4 regions of the Streptomyces sp. NPDC016640 genome follow, and region 4 is predicted to be linked to each of the others. Evidence: riboswitches for the same ligand, from Rfam matches in the RefSeq annotation. Region 4 holds a riboswitch; each other region holds the start of a gene.

Region 1 (4,733 bases), on a different contig from region 4:
TCACCGTGCCGGACAGCTGCTGGACGTCCGACGTGGCGATCCTCTCGATGAGCTGCACGGCGGTGATCTCCGGCAGATCGGGGTCGCCGGAGTCGGCGATGGCGGGGACCAGCCCGATGGTCGCGGCCGCCACTCCCATCACCGTGACCGGGACGACGTACCGCGCGGCCCTGCGCCGTCCCGCGCGCGGCTCGTCGGCCTCCCCCGCGGTCGTCGTGTCGTCGGTTTCGTACGGTGCCATGTGTGCCCTGCCTTCGTGGTCGGCGGCGGCTTCCGTCTCGTGACCTCGCGCCAGTCTCACCCTGAGCCGCCATTCTCACCCGAACCGGTGAGAAGTGGTGTTGTCCGTCGTGGTCCATCTGACCAAATCCGGCACGCGGAATCGTCAGACCCGGGGCGCAACTCCGTGTACTGCTGCGGTATGACACGGGGGGTGGTTTTCTCCCCCGACCAGTAGGGGTCGAGGGGGAGTTCGGGAGACGGCCGGGTCAGCCGGCCCGGTGCACGACCGCGTCGCACAGCTGCACGAGCGCCGCCTTCGCGTCGCACTCCCGCAGCGGGGCCAGCGCCGCGCGGGCCTCCTCGGCGTACCGCACGGTGTCCCGGCGGGCCTGCTCCAGCGCGGGGTGGACCCGCAGCAGCCGCAGCGCCTCGGCGTGCCGGGCGTCGTCGGTGAGGTCGGAGTTCAGCAGCTCGCACAGGGCGATGTCGCCGGCCAGCCCGAGGCGGGCCGTGCGCTCCCGCAGCCGCAGCACGGGCAGCGTGGCGATGCCCTCGCGCAGGTCAGTGCCGGGGGTCTTGCCGGACTCGTGGGAGTCGGAGGCGATGTCCAGGACGTCGTCGGCGAGCTGGAAGGCGACGCCGAGCCGCTCGCCGTACTGGGTGAGCACGTCCACCACCGTGTCGTCGGCGCCGGACATCATCGCGCCGAAGCGGCAGGAGACCGCGACCAGCGAACCGGTCTTGCCGGCGAGCACGTCCAGGTAGTGGTCGACCGGGTCCCGGCCGCCCTGCGGTCCCGCGGTCTCCAGGATCTGCCCGGTGACCAGCCGCTCGAACGCCCCGGCCTGTACCCGCACCGCCTCCGGGCCGAGGTCGGCCAGGATGTGCGAGGCCCGGGCGAAGAGGAAGTCGCCGGTGAGGACCGCGACGGAGTTGCCCCAGCGGACGTTCGCGCTGGCGACTCCGCGCCGTACGTCGGCCTCGTCCATCACGTCGTCGTGGTACAGCGTGGCCAGATGGGTCAGCTCCACGACCACGGCGGACGGTACGACACCGGGTGCGTAGGGATCGCCGAACTGGGCGGCCAGCATCACGAGCAGCGGGCGGAACCTCTTGCCGCCGGCCCGCACCAGGTGCTGGGCGGCCTCCGTGATGAAGGGCACCTCGCTCTTGGTGGCCTCGAGCAGGCCCTCCTCGACAGCCGTCAATCCGGCCTGGACATCGGCTTCCAGAGCCTGGTCCCGCACGCTCAGCCCGAACGGCCCGACGACGGTCACGAGGGGTCTCCTGTCTGCTGGTGTCTGCTGGCGATCACACGGTTCGTCGATAGGTCGCTGCCCTCACTCGAGTCAGCGTATCCGGTCACGTTTCGATCACCGTCAGCGCCCGGGGATACCGGGAGAGCGGCACGGGACCGGAAGCGGGGGTGATGCCGATCGACCGGCCATGCGGGACATTCCCTGACTTTCCGGACGCGGCACCCTCTCCTCGCCCCCGGCGCTTCGAGCCCTCTCCCGGCACACACGCCACCCCTCCCGCCCCGGCGTCCGATGCGCGGCTATTGCCGGCGAATATCCCATTGGCCGGAAATGGCTCCACGGTTCCCGGTCAGTGAAGTGGGTCACGGCGGCCCGGCGGCCCGGCCGCTCCCCGGCGCACGCCTTTCCCCTTCACCCGGAGCCCAGTTGACCCCTGGTGAACAAAAAGGATCAAGCATCCCAAACACCCCGTTCCACGATCGAACGGCGTGCGGTGTGACATCCGCACTTGTTCCCGCCCCGTGCCCTCGCATACGTTCCCGGCCTGCCGGGCGGACGCCTAGTCCTGCCGCCGCCCGCACCACACCCGACGACGAACTCACGCACGGCAGGAGCGGGGGACCCAGGCAAGCCGCCGGACCGGGCAACGCACCGGAACGGCTCGGGGTGAAGCCGTGCCCGCAGGGCACGGCCGGGCACTCTCCCGCCCGAACCCGACAGCTCACCCCGCAGGCGTAGGAGAGGAACCCAGACATGCCCGCACAGGGTCAGCACCGCCACTCCGGCAGCCGCCGCCTCGTCCGCTCCCTCGCCGTCGCCGGCACCGGCGTCGCCATGGTCGCCCTCCCGCTGTTCGGCGCCACCAGCGCCGCCGCGGACACCACGACGGCCACCGCGACGGCCACGACGGCGTACCCGGACAACCTCGACGGCTGGATCCGCGAGTCGCTGTCCGTCATGGCGCAGCACGGCATCCCGGGCAGCTACGAGAGCATCCACCGCAACATCCTGCGCGAGTCCTCCGGCAACCCCGCCGCCATCAACCTGTGGGACTCCAACGCCGCCGCCGGCACCCCCTCCAAGGGGCTGCTCCAGGTGATCGACCCGACCTTCGCGGCCTACCACGTACCCGGCACCGTCTTCGACCCGTTCGACCCGGTGGCGAACATCACGGCGGCCTGCAACTACGCCGCCGACCGCTACGGCTCGATCGACAACGTCTTCGGCGCGTACTGATCCGGAGCCACCCGCTGCCGGCCCGGCCCGCCGAACAGCCGCTCGAGGACGACGGCCACGCCGTCGTCCTCGTTCGACGCGGTGACCTCGTCGGCCACCGCCTTCAGCTCGAGGTGGGCGTTGGCCATGGCGACGCCGCGGGCCGCCCAGTCGAACATGGGGATGTCGTTCGGCATGTCACCGAAGGCGACGGCGCGCTCCGGGCTCAGCCCGAGGTGTTCGGCGGCCAGCGCCAGCCCGGTGGCCTTGGTGACCCCGCACGGCTGGAGCTCCACCGTGCCCGGCCCCGACATGGTGACCGTGGCCAGCGAACCGACCACCGACCGCGCCGCCGCCGCCAACGCGTCGTCGGTCAGCCGCGGATGGCGCAGCAGCACCTTGCTGATCGGCCGGTCCCACAGATCGCCGCGCCGCTCGACCCGTACGGCGGGGAGGGTCGGGTGCGGCATCAGATAACCGGGCTCGATCAGCGTCAGCCCGTCGACCCCGTCCTGGTCGACCGCGGCGTACACCTCCCCCACCTCGGCCTCGATCTTGCCGAGCGCGGTCTCCGCCAGTTCCCGGTCCAGCGTGACGGACCACAGCATCCGGTCCGCGCCGGCGTCGTACACCTGCGCTCCCTGCCCGCACACCGCGAGCCCCGTGCTGCCGAGGTCGTCCAGGAGCGGCCGCACTCTGGGGGCCGGGCGCCCTGTCACGACGAGGTGCTGGGCACCGGCCCGAGCCACCCGCGCGAGCGCTGCGCGGGACCGGTCGGAGAGGGTGTCGTCGCCGCGCAGCAGCGTCCCGTCCAGGTCGGTGGCGATGAGTGAATATGCGGTGGGTACGGCCATGATCAGAGAATACGGACAACCCCACGATCCGCCTCACGCTGCCCGGAACCGCTTGCGCGACCGCGTCCGTCACGCTAAGGGACCTTTCCGCCATCGCCTGGTACGGGCGGGTTGCGGACCTCTTTCCCCGTTCGGCGAGAACATGCTCCGCTGTCTACCGTCCGCCCGGTCCCGGGCGGTACCTTCCCAGTGTCCAGGGGGGACTTGATCGGGGGGTCAGGTGAGCGGTGGACGCGTGCGCGTGCTGAGACCCGGGGAGCTCGGCGAGGGGGAACGGAAGCGCTGGCGGGAACTGCGCGCCGCGACGGACGCACCGCGCAGCCCCTTCATGGAACCGGAGTTCGCCACCGCCGTGGGCCGGGTGCGGTCACAGGCCCGGGTCGCGGTGCTGTACGAGGGAGCGGAACCGGCGGGCTTCCTGCCGTACGAGCGGGGCGTGCTGGGGCAGGGCCGGGCGATCGGGCTCGGGGTGTCGGACTGCCAGGGCGCGGTCCTGGCCCCCGGCGCCGCACCGGAGACCGGTGAACTGCTGCGGGCCTGCTCGGTGTCGAGCTTCGCCTTCGACAACCTGGAGGCGGGCCAGGGGCTGTTCGTGCCGTACGCGGCCGAGGAGCACACCACGTACGTCATCGACGTGGAGAAGGGGTACGGGACCTACGAGTCCGTGCTGCGCACCCGGTCGCCGAAGTTCCTGAAGAGCACCCTGGCCAAGGAGCGCAGACTGGGCCGCCGGACCGGACCCGTGCGGTTCGTCTTCGACGAACGGGACCCGGCCGCGCTGCGCGTGCTCATGGAGTGGAAGTCGGCGCAGTACCGCAGGACCGGGCGCCGCGACCGGTTCGCGCAGGAGTGGATCGCCCGGCTCGTGGGCCGGCTCGCCGGGACCCGGGCGCCCCAGTGCACGGGCACGCTGTCGGTCCTGTACGCCGGCGGCCGTCCCGTCGCCGCGCACTTCGGCCTGCGTTCGGCGTCGGTCCTGGCCTGCTGGTTCCCGGCGTACGACACGGAGTTCGCGAAGTACTCGCCCGGTCTCGTGCTGCATCTGCGGATGGCCGAGGCGGCGGCGGCCGAGGGCATCGGCATGCTCGACATGGGGCGCGGGCCGGCCGCCTACAAGGACGCGCTGAAGACCGGCGAACTCGCCGTCTACGAAGGGGCGGTGACCCGTCCGGGCGCGGGCGCC
Region 2 (4,733 bases), on a different contig from region 4:
ACCTGGTCAACGCGGCGCGGACGTTCATCTTCGACACGGGGCTCGCCCCGGCGGCGGCGGGCGCGGCCCTGGCGGCGCTGCGGCTGCTGCGCCGCGAGCCCGAACGCGCGGCGCGGGCGGGTGCGGTGGCGCGGGAACTGCACGCCCGGTTGACGGCCGAGGGTCTGGAGGCGGCGCGTCCGGACGCCGCGGTCGTCTCCGTGCGCGCCCCTTCCCCGGAGCAGGCCGTGCGATGGGCGGCCGACTGCCGGGCGGCCGGCCTGTCCGTGGGCTGCTTCCGTCCTCCTTCCGTACCCGACGGCATCTCACGGCTCAGACTGACCGCCCGCGCGGACCTGTCCGGGGCGGAGATCGAACGCGCTGTACGGGTGATCGGCGAGACGCGGCCATGAGTCGGCGGGGCACGGTCGTGCGTCGCACGATGACGGGTGGAACGGCCGGGTCAGCGGATGCGGGGCCGCATCAGCGGACCGCGGTCACGAACCCCGCCCAGCTCTCGGGGGAGAAGAGCAGCGCGGGTCCGGCCGGGGTCTTGGAGTCGCGCACGGCGAGCAGTCCGGCCAGGGGGCCGGTGGCCGGCCGGGCCGTCTCGACGCAGTTGTTCGCCCCCGTGCTGTAGCTGCTGCGCAGCCACCGCGCACCGTGCAGTGCGAGGCTGGAAGGAATGGTCCGAGGCGGTGTGGGCATCGTGCCTCCTTACGCGCCGGCTGCTGCGCCGGCGATGAAATCCAACGAGTCCTCTGGCGAAAGGGCGTGGACCGAAAGGGCGTTGAAGGCTTCCACGTAGGTCCTGAGGTCTTCTTTCCGCTCCAGATGGAGGCTACTCGTCAAGTGGTCGAGAACAACCACATCCAGATCGGAAGTGCGCGAAAATGAAAAGATTACGAAAGGGCCGGTAACCCCGATGTGTGCCCCCGCGGTGAACGGCAGGACCTGCAGCCGCACCTGGGGAAGCCGGGCCGCCTCGACCAGCCGGGTCAGCTGCCGGGCCATCACGCCGGGACCACCGACCTGGCGGCGCAGCACCGCCTCGTCCAGGACCGCGCTCAGCTCCAGCGGCGGGTCCGCCCGCAGCACGTCCTGCCGGGCCAGCCGTACCTCCACCAGGGCGTCCAGTCGTTCCTCCGACGTGCCCTCCAGGGCGGCCTCGGTCACCGCCCGCGCGTACTCCGGGGTCTGCAGCAGCCCGGGGATCACCGTGGTCTCCAGGGTGCGCATCGCGCTCGCCTGCGACTCCAGGCTGATGAAGTCGCGGTAGGTGGGCGGCAGCACACCGCGGTAGGCGTGCCACCAGTGGTGCCGGCCGGCGCCGTCGCCGGTGCCCGACAGCACCAGCAGCAGCTCCCGCAGCTGCGGATCGGACACGCCGTAGACATCGAGCAGTAAGCGCACATCGGCCGGCTTCACCCCGCTCGTGCCGGTCTCGATCCGGCTCACCTTCGACTGGTGCCAGCCCGCCAGCCGGGCCGCCTCACCACTGGTGAGCCCCGTCGAGGCGCGCAGCGCGCGCAGCTCCGCGCCGAGTTTCCGGCGGCGCACCGCGGGGCCGTACTGCATGGACCTCTCCCTACTCCTTCCGAGCCGCCCGGATACGGTCTCCCGTCGCAGAGTTCACCGCTTTGAGCGACAGATATATGCATATCTTGGGGGATCGTCGCCCTATGCCGTGCGGGGGTGGCAGTCTGGCGACGAAGCACCAGTGCGGGACCGTACTCGAACCAACCGCTCCGTGTCGGACTGCGGTCCCGTGGGAAAGGGACGACGTCGCCATGGCAGATCACCTGGAAGCATCCGTCACTCTGCCGAGCGATCCCGCCTCGGTCCCGGCCGCCCGTGCGCATGTGGTGGGCACACTGCTGGAATGGGGCATGCCGGCGGATGCGGAACTGTCCGACACCGTCCGGCTGATCGTCTCCGAACTCGCCACCAACGCGGTGCAGCACACGCTGGGGCAGTCGCCCACGTTCACGGTGGACGTCGTCCTGGTCCGCGACGAACAGCTGCACATCGGTGTGACGGACAGTCATCCCCGGCTTCCCAAGCGGCTGCCCGCCGCGGTCCAGCAGGACAACGGCCGGGGGCTGGTCATCATCCGCTGGCTGACCGCGGAGTGCGGCGGCAGGCTCAGAATCCGCCCCACGCGTGAGGGCGGCAAGACCGTCTCGGTGGCGCTCCCGTGGACCGTCCGGTCCGCCGGAGCGGTCACGGCGGCGGGGCGGCAGGAGCCGTAGGAGGTGGGCCCGCCGGTCACGGTGGCGGGGCGGCGGCGTGTCGGGCCGCCGCCCCGCGGATCACTTCACCCGGCCGTACCAGACGCTGCGGGACCAGATCTTCTGCAGACGCACCACGTCCCCGGTCTTCGGGGCGTGCCAGATCTTGCCCTGCCCCGCGTAGATGCCGACGTGGTACACGTAACTGCCCGAATGGAAGAAGACCAGGTCTCCCGCCCGGCGGCTGCCGGCGGAGATGTGGCGGGTCTTGTTGTACTGCTGGGCGGCGGTGCGCGGCAGTTTCTTGCCCGCCTTCTTGAACGAGTACAGCGTCAGACCCGAGCAGTCGAACCTGTGCGGTCCCACGGCGCCCCACTGGTACGGCGAGCCCTTCTTGGCGGCGGCGATGCGCAGGGCCTTGGTGGCCGGGGTCGCGGCCGCCGCCTCCGAGGCGACGCCGGGGACCGCGATGGAGCCGCCCACGGCGGCCAGGGTGAGGGCCGAGGCCGTGCCGGCCCGGGCCATGAGAGACGGGACACGATTGAGCGCAGTCATGCGCAACCCTTCGTCAGCCGCCTGTGAAGGATGACCTGTCGGATTCGGGCTGGCGAAGTTGCCCGGCCGCACGAGTGCGGCTTCACCCCAAGGACTGCTCGGAACTGACGTCCCGGCGGCCCGTCGTGCTCGGGTCCTCCACTCCTGCCGATCCACTCCTGTCGACCGGTCATCCGGGTGGCGGCAGGACTCGGCGTCCACCCGGATCGCCCCGCCGCGGCGGCGGGGTCTTGTCGTCAGTCAGGGATCTTGGCCCATGAAGGGATCGAAAACCCAACGGAACGGGGGGTTTGTGTTGTTACTCACCACTCCACCGTTCGGATGGACACCTGCCCGTCCGGGTCGCCGTCCAGGGCGCCGGTGAGCCCCGGACCAGCGAAGAAAAGCCCGATTCCGCCTTCGGGCGCGCGCGTTGCGCAACTTCGGCGCCCCGAAAACAGCAGCCTCGTCTACGCCGGATGGAGGTACGCCGTTCGGTCCGTTTCAACTCCGGACGGGACGCGCCGTCGTCGGGGGTGCCGTGCGCATCGGCCCGGGCGTCAACTGCCCGGGTCCGGCGGGAGGGTGACCCGGGCCGCGCGCCGTTCCCCGTCCAGCACCCGCAGCGCGCGGGCCAGGGTGGCGGCGTGCAGTTCGCTCTCACCGCGCCGGTGCATCAGGGTCAGCGCGTCGCGCAGTGCGACGGCCGTGCCGACCAGCGCCCGGGCCGCGCGCAGCCCGCGGTAGGTGTCACCGCCCAGGGCCGGATTGACACGGCCGAGCAGATCGACGACCTCGGGGCAACGGCCGGTCGATTCGGCCTCGGCGCGGGTCGACGCGGGCAGCGGCGGCAGTTCCGGTGGCAGCGTCCGCGGCTCACTTCGCGTCCGGGGCGGGGTACGCGCTCCGGCGGGCGGGCACGATCCGGTCCGCCGGTCCGTAGTCCACCGCCGCCCGCGCGTCGAGGACCGTGTCCCGCTCGACGTCCGCCCGGACCCGTTCCGCGGTACGGCCCGTGTGCCGGACCAGCATCTCCTCCATGCGGGACCGGACGCGGGTCGGCTCCTCGGCCCGGACCGCCGGATCGTCGGTCCGGCCCTGGACGGGTTCCTCGACCGGGGCAGGCGGAGCAGCAGGCGCGAGCCGGGCAGCACCGCTCGCCTGCCCGGGGTGCCGGCGGCCGGCAGCACCGCGGCCGTCCCCTCCGCCCGGCCCGGACAGACCGTCTCCACGTCGCAGGTGACGTAACACAGCGTGTCGTAGAACGCGGACATGGCGTGGAAGGAGCCGCCGGGGGGAGAGGGCCGGCCGCCTCCCAGGGCGCCGGCCGTGCGGTCCGATCAGCCGACGGGGGCCGGGCCGCGTCCGGACGCGGGCCCGGGCTTCCCCGTACGTTCCTTCAGCGGCCCGGCGAGGAGCACGGCGCCCAGCCCCAGAGCGGCCCACCAGGTCAGCGTCAGGGCCGGGCCCGCCGCGGCCGCGCCGTCGAAGAAGGACACCGAGCGCAGCAGCGACACGCCCGCCCCCGGGGGCAGCCACTGGCCGATCGCACCGGCCGGTTCGGGCAGCATCTCCGGTGCCGAGGCCGCCCCCGAGAACGGGTTGCCGAACAGCATGATCACGAAGGCGCCGAGCCCGATACCGGCCTGCCCGAGGAGCCCCGCGAGTCCGGCGACCGTCGCGCCCATGGCCAGTGCGGCCAGCCCGAACGTCGCGGCCACGGCCCACCAGTTCCCGGGGACCGCGTCCAGCCAGCTGTGCGCCAGTGCCGCGGCCACCGCGCCCACCAGGACGGCGGAGCCGGCCAGCGCGGCGAGCGCGCGGGCGCCGCGCAGCCCCAGCAGTGTCACCGCGGCGCCGCCCGCGATCCCGGCCAGGGCCAGGGGCAGCACGCTGGTGTTCATCACCGCGCCCCGCGGATCCCGTTCGGCGGCGGGTACGACGTCCACGGTGGTGACCGGCGTGCCGGAGGCGGCCGCCGGCTGCGCC
Region 3 (4,733 bases), on a different contig from region 4:
CGTCCTCCTGGTCTTCCTCTTCCGCAGACGCGACTTCACCGGGATCCTCGACGGCGTGGTGATAGCCGGGGTCACCGCCACCGGCTTCGCGTTCACCGAGAACATCCTCTACCTGGGCACCGCCTTCGGCACCGACCGGCTCACCGGCGACACCGGCGTCGCCTCGGTCACCGCGGCGACGTTCTTCGTCCGCATCGTCATGTCGCCGTTCGCCCACCCCCTGTTCACCGTGCTCACCGGGATCGGCTTCGGCGTCGCCGCGCTCGCCACGGAACGGCAGCGGCTGCGGCGCGTGCTGCTCCCGCTCGGCGGGCTGCTCCTCGCGATGGGCATGCACGCGCTGTGGAACGGGTCCTCGGCCCTCGGCCCGTACGGCTTCTTCGCGGTGTACGCGGCGTTCATGGTGCCGACGTTCGGCCTGCTGACCTGGCTGGTGGTGTGGACGCGGCAGCGTGAGCTGCGAGCCGTCCGCACGGAGCTGCCCGCGTACGCGGCCGCCGGCTGGCTCACTCCCGCGGAGCCGTTCGTACTGGGCTCCATGCGGGCCCGGCGCATCGCCCGCCGTTACGCGCGCCGGTACGGCGGCAGGGCGGCGGCGCGGTCGATGGCACGGTACGAGGCGTACGCGACCTCGCTGGCGTTCCTGCGGCACCGGGGGCGGCTGGGGCGGGCGGGGGCGGACTTCGTCACGCGGGAACGGGAACTGCTGCTGGAGCTGTGGCACCGGCGGGGCGCGGCCCGTCCGGCCCTTGACCACGCCGCCCGCGTCACCGCGCCTCGGGTTCCGGTCGCCGCCGCGCCGTGGCCGGTGCCCGGGGCGTACGGGCATCCGATGCAGGGGCACCCGGCACACGGCCGTTTCCCACACGGGCACCCGACACACGGGCACCCGACACATGACCGTCCGGCACCTGGGCACCCGACACATGACCATCCGGCGCCTGGGCACCCGACAGGCGGTCATCCGCCGCACGGCCACCTGCCGTACGGGTTTCCGTACGGCGCGCACGAACCGAACGTCCACCGGTCGTCCTGAGGGGTCCGGGTTCCTTCCCGGTCCTGTCCCGCCCCCACACGCCTGACCGGCAGCCCTGACGCCGGAGTGTCGTCGTCGGGACTGCCGGGATGCGGGGCGAGCGCCTCAGCGGGCGGCGGGGCTCAGGGGGTGAGGCCCTTGCCGCGCAGCCACGCCAGCGGGTCGATGCCGGAGGTGGAGCCGCCGGGGTGGACCTCCAGGTGGAGGTGGGCGCCGGTGGAGTTGCCGGTGGAGCCGACCCGGCCGATCACATCGCCGGTGTTGACCTTCTGGCCGACGCTGACGCTGATGGACGACTGGTGGGCGTACCAGACCTCGGTGCCGTCGTCGAGGGTGAGCACGGTCTTGTAGCCGTAGGAGCCGTCCCAGCCGGCGGAGGTGATCGTGCCGGTGTGCACGGCCTTGATCAGCGTGCCCGTGGGGGCGGCGAAGTCGAGGCCGGTGTGGTAGCCGGAGGACCAGTAGGCGCCGGCCTGGCCGAAGGTGGAGCTGAGGGTGTACGAGGAGGTCGGCAGCGCGTACTGCTTGGCCAGCTTGGCGAGACGCTCGGCCTCGGCCTTCTCCCGGGCCTCCTCCTCCGCCTTCTCCTTGGCGGCGGCGGCCTTGGCCTTGGCCTCCTTCTCCGCCTTGGCGGCGGCCTCGGCGGCCGCCTTCTCGGCCGCGGCGACGGCCTCCGCCTCCGCCTTGCTCTCGGCCTGGTCCTGCTGCTGCTCGACCTGGGCCATGATCCGGGCGCGCAGCGCCTCGCCGGCGTCGGCGGCGCCCTGCTCGCTGTCGGCCGTGGTCATGCCGATGGTGCTGAGCGGGGTGGCCGTCCCCTCGGGCGTCTCCTCGTCGGAGATGAGGGAGCCCACGTTGGGCAGGTCGGGCAGGGAGATCGAGACCGGCGGCTTGCCGGCCTGCGCGCTGGCCATGCCGCCCGCCCCGACGGCCGCTATGACGCCGACGCCCAGGACGGTGGAGCTGCGGGCGAGTCCTCCGCCGCGCTGCTTGCTGACGCGGTGCCGGCCCCGGACCGGTCGGACGGACTCCGCCGTGGGGTTCCACGGCTCGAAGGGTCCCTCGTCGGTGTGGACACTGCCGTAGACGAAGGTCTCGCTCAGCTGGAACGGGGCCTCGGGGGCAGGCCGATTGGACGCCACGTGGGCGTACTCCTTTCCTTCCTTCTCCGCCTACCGGGTTAGCTGACGGGTTCGGAGCAGGAAGGTCTCCTACGCGCGTATACGAGCCGTGCTTCCACGGCGGTATCCACGCGATTCACCCCATGGGATGGTTCCCCGGTTCCCTTGCGGGATTCGGCGCGTGCGCGCGGAGCCGACGTCTGTGACGGCTGGGACGACCGCGCTGCGTTATCGAACGTTAATAGACGCGAGGGCCGTATTCCAAGCCGTTCCTCTTGATCTTTAACGAATCCCCTGGGGACTTAACGGCCACCGACTGCCAAAAACGGGCGAGTTGACCGCACTTCCCACGCCTCATCAGCTCTGACGGTGTGTCAGTTGTTATGCGTTGTGGGATGAATCACTCACGCTGGGTGATGGCGAGACCGGGGGAACCGCGACAGCGGACCGGAACAAGCCGACCGGGAGAAGCGAACCGAAAACGCCGAGGGCCGGAACCCTTTCGGATTCCGGCCCTCGGCCTTCAGTAGCGGGGACAGGATTTGAACCTGCGACCTCTGGGTTATGAGCCCAGCGAGCTACCGAGCTGCTCCACCCCGCGTCGTTGAACACCACTGTACGCCATGCACGGGACATGCCGCACACCCATTACCCGGCTCCGGTCTCACCGGCCGGTCAGATGGGCGTTCGGTGCCTTGGCCCGCTCCTCGTGCTCCGGCAGGACCACGACGGTGGCGCCCCCCTCCGTCAGCTCCCGGCTGCCGTCGGCGCCCGCCACGAAGGTGTCCGGCTCGCGCCAGGCCGTGACCACCCGCCGTACCCCCGCCTCCAGGATCAGCCGGGCACAGGGCGCGGGCCGGGACGCGCGGCGCGCGCAGGGCTCCAAACTGGAGTACACGGTCGCGGTCGCGAGCCGGGGATCCGCGGGACCGATCTTGGCGAGCGCGGCCTCCTCCGCGTGCACCACCGGGTCGGCGCCCTCCCGGGAGTGGCCGCGCGCCAGCTCCGTACCGTCCGCCGCCACCACGACCGCGCCCACGCTGAACGCCGTCCGTGAGGGCGGGCACCGGTCGGCCAGGTCGCAGGCGAGGGCGAGCCAGTGGTGGTCGGCGGCGGAGGGCAGCGGGCCGGCGCCGGGGGCGGTGGGCTCGTAACGCGTCAGGACGACGTCGCCGACCGGGCGGGTCTCGACCAGCCGCAGCCGGCCGGCCTGGTACGCACCGGGGCCGAACAGGCGGGGTGCGTCCGGGGCGCCGACGAACAGCGGGGCGAGGACCAGCTGGAGTTCGTCCGCGAGGCCCTGGGTGAGCAGCTGGGTGTGGATCCGGCCGCCGCCCTCGACCATCAGCCGCCGGACGCCGCGCACGCCGTGCAGGTGCTCCAGGAGCCGCCGCCAGTCGATCTCCGGCCCGAGCGGGACGACGTCGGCGGCGAGACCGTGGGCGCGGGCCCGCTCGGCGCCCTGGTCGGTGGTGTAGAGCAGCTTCTCGCCGCCGGTGTGCCAGAACCGCGCCGCCGGGTCCAGGTCACCGGAGCCGCTGACGGTGACCTTGAGCGGAAAGGCGGGCCGGCCCCCGGCGACCCGGGCGGCGCGCCGTCCGGGCGAGTTGACCAGCAGCCGGGGATTGTCGGCGCGGATGGTGCCGGCGCCGACCAGGATGGCGTCCGCGGATGCCCGCACCTCGTCGACCCGGTCGAAGTCGGCCGGGCCGGACAGCAGCAGCCGCTCGGGGCCGGTGTCGTCCAGGTAGCCGTCCAGGGAGACGGCGGCGGACAGCAGGACGTACGGGTGGGGCATCGGCGTACTCCGGGTGAGGAACGGCAGCGGGCGGGGACCGGGGCGGGCGGGCCGGTGCGGCCCGGGTCCAGTCTGACAACAGACCCGGCGGGGGCACGTCCTCGCCCGCGCCCCGGTGCACCGCGGGCCGGTGCGCGGGTCAGGGCTCGATCGGACGCACGCGGATGGCGTACCGGGTGAGCTCCAGCCGGTCCTTCGGACCGGGGGTGGCCGGCGGACTGGTGCGGCGCCGCTCCACCGTCCCGGGACTGATCACGAGGAGGTGCGCGATCTGCTGCGAGGCGTGTCCCCCGGCGACGAGCTCGAGGATCTCCTCCGGGCCGGCCCGGGTGGCCTCCCGCACCCGGCGCAGTTCCCCGCTCGGCCCGGGCGGCACGTGGCCGGCGGAGCGCTCGAGCTGGAGCAGTACGGCGGTGAGGGACTGGCCGGCCTCGTCGTGCACCACTCGGCCTGCGTGCTGAGCGGGCCCCGCGCCATCGGTGACAGCCCCCGTTTCCCGGCCGGGTTCCCCACCGCCGCGGTGCCCCGCGTACGCACCGGGCCCGGCGCGGGACGGGGCCCGCGGCCGATGGCCCGCACCGGTGGCGGCGGGTGACGCCGGAGGCACCGTACCGGACGGGTGGCGACGTCGGCGCACGGGCAAACTCCCCTGTACAGGCCCGAGTTCGCGGTAGGCCGGCGGTTCGCGCTCGTCCGGCCCGGCGTCACGGAACCGACGCCCGGCGGTGTCCGGAGCGACGGCCGCCGACGGTGTCACAAGGCGGCCACCCCTGGGAAG
Region 4 (4,733 bases):
CTCACCGATCAGCCGGATCCTGGTCGCGGTGGAGAACCGGTCCCGGTCCTTCACGGCCATGTCTGTCCGCCTCCCGCTCCACCGTCATACGCGCGTACGTCCCCGGACACGGTACGGGACCGAGTACGGGGACGTACGTACGACGCTTCCTGCGGCCGGGGGCTCAGCCCTTGAAGCGGGGGAAGGCGCTGCGGCCGGCGTACACCGCGGCGTCGTCGAGGATCTCCTCGATGCGCAGCAGCTGGTTGTACTTGGCGACGCGCTCGGAGCGGGCCGGGGCACCGGTCTTGATCTGGCCGCAGTTGGTGGCGACGGCCAGGTCGGCGATGGTGACGTCCTCGGTCTCGCCGGAGCGGTGGGACATCATGCACTTGAAGCCGCTGCGCTGGGCGAGCTCGACGGCGTCCAGGGTCTCGGTCAGCGAGCCGATCTGGTTGACCTTGACCAGCAGGGCGTTGGCGGCGCCCTCCTCGATGCCGCGGGCGAGGCGCTCGGGGTTGGTGACGAACAGGTCGTCGCCGACGAGCTGGACCTTGTCGCCGAGCTTGGCGGTGATGGTCTTCCAGCCCTCCCAGTCGTCCTCGAACAGCGGGTCCTCGATGGAGACGAGCGGGTACGCGTCGACGAGCTCCGCGTAGTACTCGGTCATCTCGGCGGCGCTGCGCTCCTTGCCCTCGAAGGTGTAGACGCCGTCCTTGTAGAACTCGGAGGCGGCCACGTCCAGGGCCAGGGCGATCTGCTCGCCGGGGGTGTAGCCGGCCTCCCTGACCGCCTCGAGGATGAGGTCGAGGGCCTCGCGGTTGGAGCCGAGGTTCGGGGCGAAGCCGCCCTCGTCGCCGAGGCCGGTGGCCAGGCCCTTGCTCTTCAGGACCTTCTTGAGGGTGTGGTAGACCTCGGCGCCCCAGCGCAGGGCCTCGGAGAAGGTCTCCGCGCCGATCGGGGCGATCATGAACTCCTGGATGTCCACGTTGGAGTCGGCGTGCGAGCCGCCGTTCAGGATGTTCATCATCGGCACCGGCAGCAGGTGCGCGTTCGGGCCGCCCAGGTAGCGGAAGAGCGGCAGGTCGCTGGCCTCGGAGGCGGCGTGGGCGACGGCGAGGGAGACGCCGAGGATGGCGTTGGCGCCGAGGGAGCCCTTGTTGTCGGTGGCGTCCAGGTCGAACATCGCCTGGTCGATCAGGCGCTGCTCGGTGGCGTCGTAGCCGACGAGCTCCGGGCCGATCTGCTCGATGACGGCCAGCACGGCCTTCTCGACGCCCTTGCCCAGGTAACGGTTGGCATCGCCGTCGCGGAGTTCGATGGCCTCGAAGGCGCCGGTGGAGGCGCCGGAGGGGACGGCGGCACGACCCGTGCTGCCGTCGTCGAGGCCGACCTCGACCTCGACCGTGGGGTTGCCTCGGGAGTCCAGGATTTCCCGGGCTACGACGACGTCGATGGACGGCACGAGCATCTCCTTCGTGAATGTGACGCGGGTGAGCGGGACCGCGGCGGGTCCTGCGAGACCGAGCCTAACCGGCTCCGGGCGATCGGCCATCCGGTCGCCCACCTCATGGACGGAACCGAGAGGAAATTGTTTCCGAACGGAACAAAGACAGGCCCGAAAACCGGGCGGAACGGAAACGGAAAAAGCCCCGCCCCGGTGCGTACGGGGGAGAACGCACCGGGGCGGGGGTCCGCGGGACGGGAGGGGCCTGCGGCCGCTCCCTTACTTCAGGTGCAGCTGCTGGCCGGGGTAGATGAGGTCGGCGTCCTCGACGATGTCGTCGTTCAGCTCGAACAGCTCGGCCCAGCCACCCTCGACGTCGCGCTCCTGGGCGATCGAGCTGAGGGTGTCGCCCTTGGCGACCTTGTACTCGCCGTCACCCTTGGCGACCTTCTTGCCGGTCGGGGTGGTGACGGTCTTCTTCACCGCTTCCCGCTCGGCCGAGCGGGAGGCCTTCTGCTCGGTCTCGCGGGGCTCGGTGGAGCCGGCGCCCTGGCTCTCCTGGGTCTGCGTGGAGCCGCTCTCCTGAGGCTGCGTGGAGCCGCTCTCCTGGGGCTGGGTGGAGCCGCCGCCGCTGTAGGGGCTGCTCGACAGGTTCACCCCGCAGACGGGCCAGGCGCCCTTGCCCTGGCCCGCGAGGACCTTCTCGGCGATCTCGATCTGCTGGGCCTTGCCGGCCTGGTCGGCGGTGGCGGCGTACTGGGTGCCGCCGTACGCGGCCCAGGTGGAGGCGGAGAACTGCAGACCGCCGTAGTAGCCGTTGCCGGTGTTGATGGACCAGTTGCCGCCGGACTCGCACTGGGCGACGGTGTCCCACTCGGCGGCGGTGGCGGCGGAGGCGTTGCCGGCCGCCATCAGGGGGGCGGCGACGGCGGCGCCGGTGACACCGACGACGGCGATAGCGCGGGTGGCCTTGGACTGACGACGGTGCTTGCCCTTGCCGGAAAACAGCATGGATGGATCCCCTCACCGACGCCTGCGAGGTGAGCTGTCGGGTTCGGGCCGGTTGAGTTGCCCGGCCGCGTCCCTGAGGGGACGCGGCTTCACCCCGAGCCGTGTCCGGCGTCAACTGCCCGGACTCGGCGCCTACCTTGGGTCCCCCGCTCCTGCCTACGGCGCATGACGCGACGACTGTTCCCGTGCTGCCACTGGCAGGATTAGGCGTTGCGGCAGCCGGGGCCCGCGATGGCGAGCGATCACGACCGTAGCCACTCGGTCGGTGGAATATCAAAGACGATCAGGGCCTTTGAGACCTATCTCTCACAGCCTTTAAATCGGACATTCACCCCGAATGGTGGCGCCAACTGCCGCTGCCGCCAGGCCTTTCCGCAGGTCACCTTTCGTCCGGTTCGACCCCGACCGCAAGCTCCTGACCGGGCAGGATGAGGTCCGGTTCGGCACCGACGACCTGTTCGTTCACGGAGTAGAGCGCACGCCATCCGCCGTCCAGCCCAAGGGAGTCGGCGATGGACGACAGACTGTCCCCGGAGCGCACGGTGTAGGAGCCGTCCGCGGCGTCGCGCGAGGCGTCGGAACCGCGCGAGACGTGCCGGCCGGACGAGTCGGACGCCCGGCCCCGGCCCTCCCTTTCCTCGGCTTCCGCGGCACCGGTGCCGCGGTGACGGCCGGTGCCGGTGTCCTCGGTGCCGGTGAGGCCGGAAGAGCCGGTGGTCCGCCCCGGCTTGTCCGGCTCGTCGCTCCTCGGAGCGGCTGAGGCGGAGGGAGAGGCAGCGGCATCGGCGTCCGAGTCGGCCGCCGCGTCGGCCGCCGCGTCGGCCGCCGCGTCGCCGGAGCCCGCCGGCTCGCCGGCCGTGCCCCGGGGGGCGTCGGCCCCCTCCGCGTCCTCCGTGCCGGAGGCGGGCGAAGGGGAGGGGGAGGCGGACGCGTCACCGGAGTCCGGCGACTCGGACGCGTCCGGCGCCGGGTCCTCCGCCACACCCGTGTCGACGCCGGCCGACGCCGAGTCCTGCTCCAGGCCCGCGAGCAGTCCGCAGGTGCGCCACGCGCCGACCCCCTGGTCGGCGAGGATTCTCTCCGCCACGGCTATCTGCTGGCCCCGGCTGGCCTGGTCGGCGCTCGGCGCGTAGTCCAGGCCGCCGTAGGCCTCCCAGTCGTCCTGGGTCAACTGCAGGCCGCCGTAGTAGCCGTTGCCCGTGTTCTGGCTCCAGGAGCCGGCGCTCTCGCACTCGGCGACCCGGTCCCAGGTCGCGCCGTCGGCCGCGCTGGCGCTTCCGGCCCCGAGGAGCGGGATCGCGATGGCGGAGCCGGTCACTCCGGCCGCGACGAGGAGAGCCGGAGCCTGGCGGGGGCGGCGGTGCCGACCATTCCCGGAGAGCATGCGGGAGACCTTTCACACGACAGCGATGACCCGCGCGGCGGATGAAACCTGGGTGCCGCGCTGAGGGGTGAACGTATCGGCAGAGGATCACTTGTCACAAGTTCATGCCGCGCAGATAACGTGAAGATCACAGAGTTGAGAGCGTGTCACGTTTGCGCTGGTCCGACGGGGGGCACGGGGAGCGGCGCCCGGTCCTCAGGTGTACGCGGGAGTGAATTCCACCGGCAGCGTGCGCAGTCCGCGCATGATGAGCCCGCCGCGCCACCGGAGTTCGGCCGGATCCACCGCGAGTGCGAGGTCCGGCAGCCGGGTCAGCAGCGTGGCGAGCGCGGTCTGCCCCTCCAGCCGGGCCAGCGGGGCGCCCAGGCAGTAGTGGATGCCGTGCCCGTACCCCAGGTGCTGGTTGTCGCGCCGGCCGAGGTCGAGCACGTCCGGGTCGCCGAACCGTTCCGGATCGCGGTCCGCGGCGGCGAGGACGACGAGGACCGGGTCGCCGGCCGCGATGCGCTGCCCGCCGATGGTGACCGGCTCGGTGGCGAACCGCCAGGTGGCGAGCTCCACGGGGCCGTCGTACCGCAGGAGTTCCTCGACGCCGGTCTCCAGCAGCCCGTGGTCGCCGGCGGCGAGGGCCCGCTGCAGGCGGTCGCGCTGCCCGGGATGGGTGAGCAGGGCGTACGTGCCGTTGCCGATGAGGTTGACGGTGGTCTCGAAACCGGCGAACAGCAGGATGAACGCCATGGCCGCGGCCTCGTTCTCGGTGAGGTGCTCGCCGTGGTCGGAGGCCCGGATGAGACCGGAGATCAGGTCCTCGCCCGGCGCCGGTTCGGCGGGCAGTTCCGCGCGCTTGCGGTGGATGAGCTCGGCGAGGTAGCCGCGCATCTTCTTCACGGACCGTGCCACACCGCCCCGGGG

Evidence for each region. A riboswitch is a leader RNA that binds a small molecule or an ion and turns the genes downstream of it on or off. The one in region 4 is predicted to bind cyclic di-AMP.
Region 1: it holds a riboswitch for cyclic di-AMP, as region 4 does, so the genes downstream of both, ACF07S_RS30770 (transglycosylase SLT domain-containing protein) here and ACF07S_RS07330 (transglycosylase family protein) in region 4, are expected to answer to the same signal.
Region 2: it holds a riboswitch for cyclic di-AMP, as region 4 does, so the genes downstream of both, ACF07S_RS09785 (C40 family peptidase) here and ACF07S_RS07330 (transglycosylase family protein) in region 4, are expected to answer to the same signal.
Region 3: it holds a riboswitch for cyclic di-AMP, as region 4 does, so the genes downstream of both, ACF07S_RS15905 (M23 family metallopeptidase) here and ACF07S_RS07330 (transglycosylase family protein) in region 4, are expected to answer to the same signal.

Annotation. Positions count from the first base shown of each region.
Region 1 is NZ_JBIBRG010000020.1:10,249-14,981, forward strand. Features, by position in the region: gene ACF07S_RS30760 (outer membrane lipoprotein carrier protein LolA) at 1-241, opposite strand, end outside; gene ACF07S_RS30765 (polyprenyl synthetase family protein) at 489-1,499, opposite strand; cyclic di-AMP (ydaO/yuaA leader) riboswitch at 2,062-2,229, shown strand; gene ACF07S_RS30770 (transglycosylase SLT domain-containing protein) at 2,235-2,717, shown strand; gene ACF07S_RS30775 (HAD family hydrolase) at 2,681-3,550, opposite strand; gene ACF07S_RS30780 (GNAT family N-acetyltransferase) at 3,786-4,733, shown strand, end outside.
Region 2 is NZ_JBIBRG010000004.1:93,804-98,536, forward strand. Features, by position in the region: gene ACF07S_RS09765 (8-amino-7-oxononanoate synthase) at 1-392, shown strand, start outside; gene ACF07S_RS09770 (DUF397 domain-containing protein) at 463-687, opposite strand; gene ACF07S_RS09775 (helix-turn-helix domain-containing protein) at 697-1,557, opposite strand; gene ACF07S_RS09780 (ATP-binding protein) at 1,770-2,231, shown strand; gene ACF07S_RS09785 (C40 family peptidase) at 2,292-2,765, opposite strand; cyclic di-AMP (ydaO/yuaA leader) riboswitch at 2,769-2,971, opposite strand; gene ACF07S_RS09790 (hypothetical protein) at 3,305-3,610, opposite strand; gene ACF07S_RS09795 (ATP-dependent Clp protease proteolytic subunit) at 3,621-3,965, opposite strand; partial or broken gene ACF07S_RS09800 (ATP-dependent Clp protease proteolytic subunit) at 3,917-4,018, opposite strand; gene ACF07S_RS09805 (ABC transporter permease) at 4,085-4,733, opposite strand, start outside.
Region 3 is NZ_JBIBRG010000006.1:417,005-421,737, reverse strand. Features, by position in the region: gene ACF07S_RS15910 (PrsW family glutamic-type intramembrane protease) at 1-1,036, shown strand, start outside; gene ACF07S_RS15905 (M23 family metallopeptidase) at 1,159-2,178, opposite strand; cyclic di-AMP (ydaO/yuaA leader) riboswitch at 2,191-2,347, opposite strand; tRNA gene ACF07S_RS15900 (tRNA-Met) at 2,685-2,758, opposite strand; gene ACF07S_RS15895 (dihydrofolate reductase family protein) at 2,822-3,955, opposite strand; partial or broken gene ACF07S_RS15890 (DNA-binding response regulator) at 4,095-4,271, opposite strand.
Region 4 is NZ_JBIBRG010000003.1:102,758-107,490, forward strand. Features, by position in the region: gene ACF07S_RS07320 (septum formation initiator family protein) at 1-60, opposite strand, end outside; gene eno (phosphopyruvate hydratase) at 164-1,444, opposite strand; gene ACF07S_RS07330 (transglycosylase family protein) at 1,706-2,437, opposite strand; cyclic di-AMP (ydaO/yuaA leader) riboswitch at 2,442-2,611, opposite strand; gene ACF07S_RS07335 (transglycosylase family protein) at 2,817-3,821, opposite strand; gene ACF07S_RS07340 (cytochrome P450) at 4,017-4,733, opposite strand, start outside.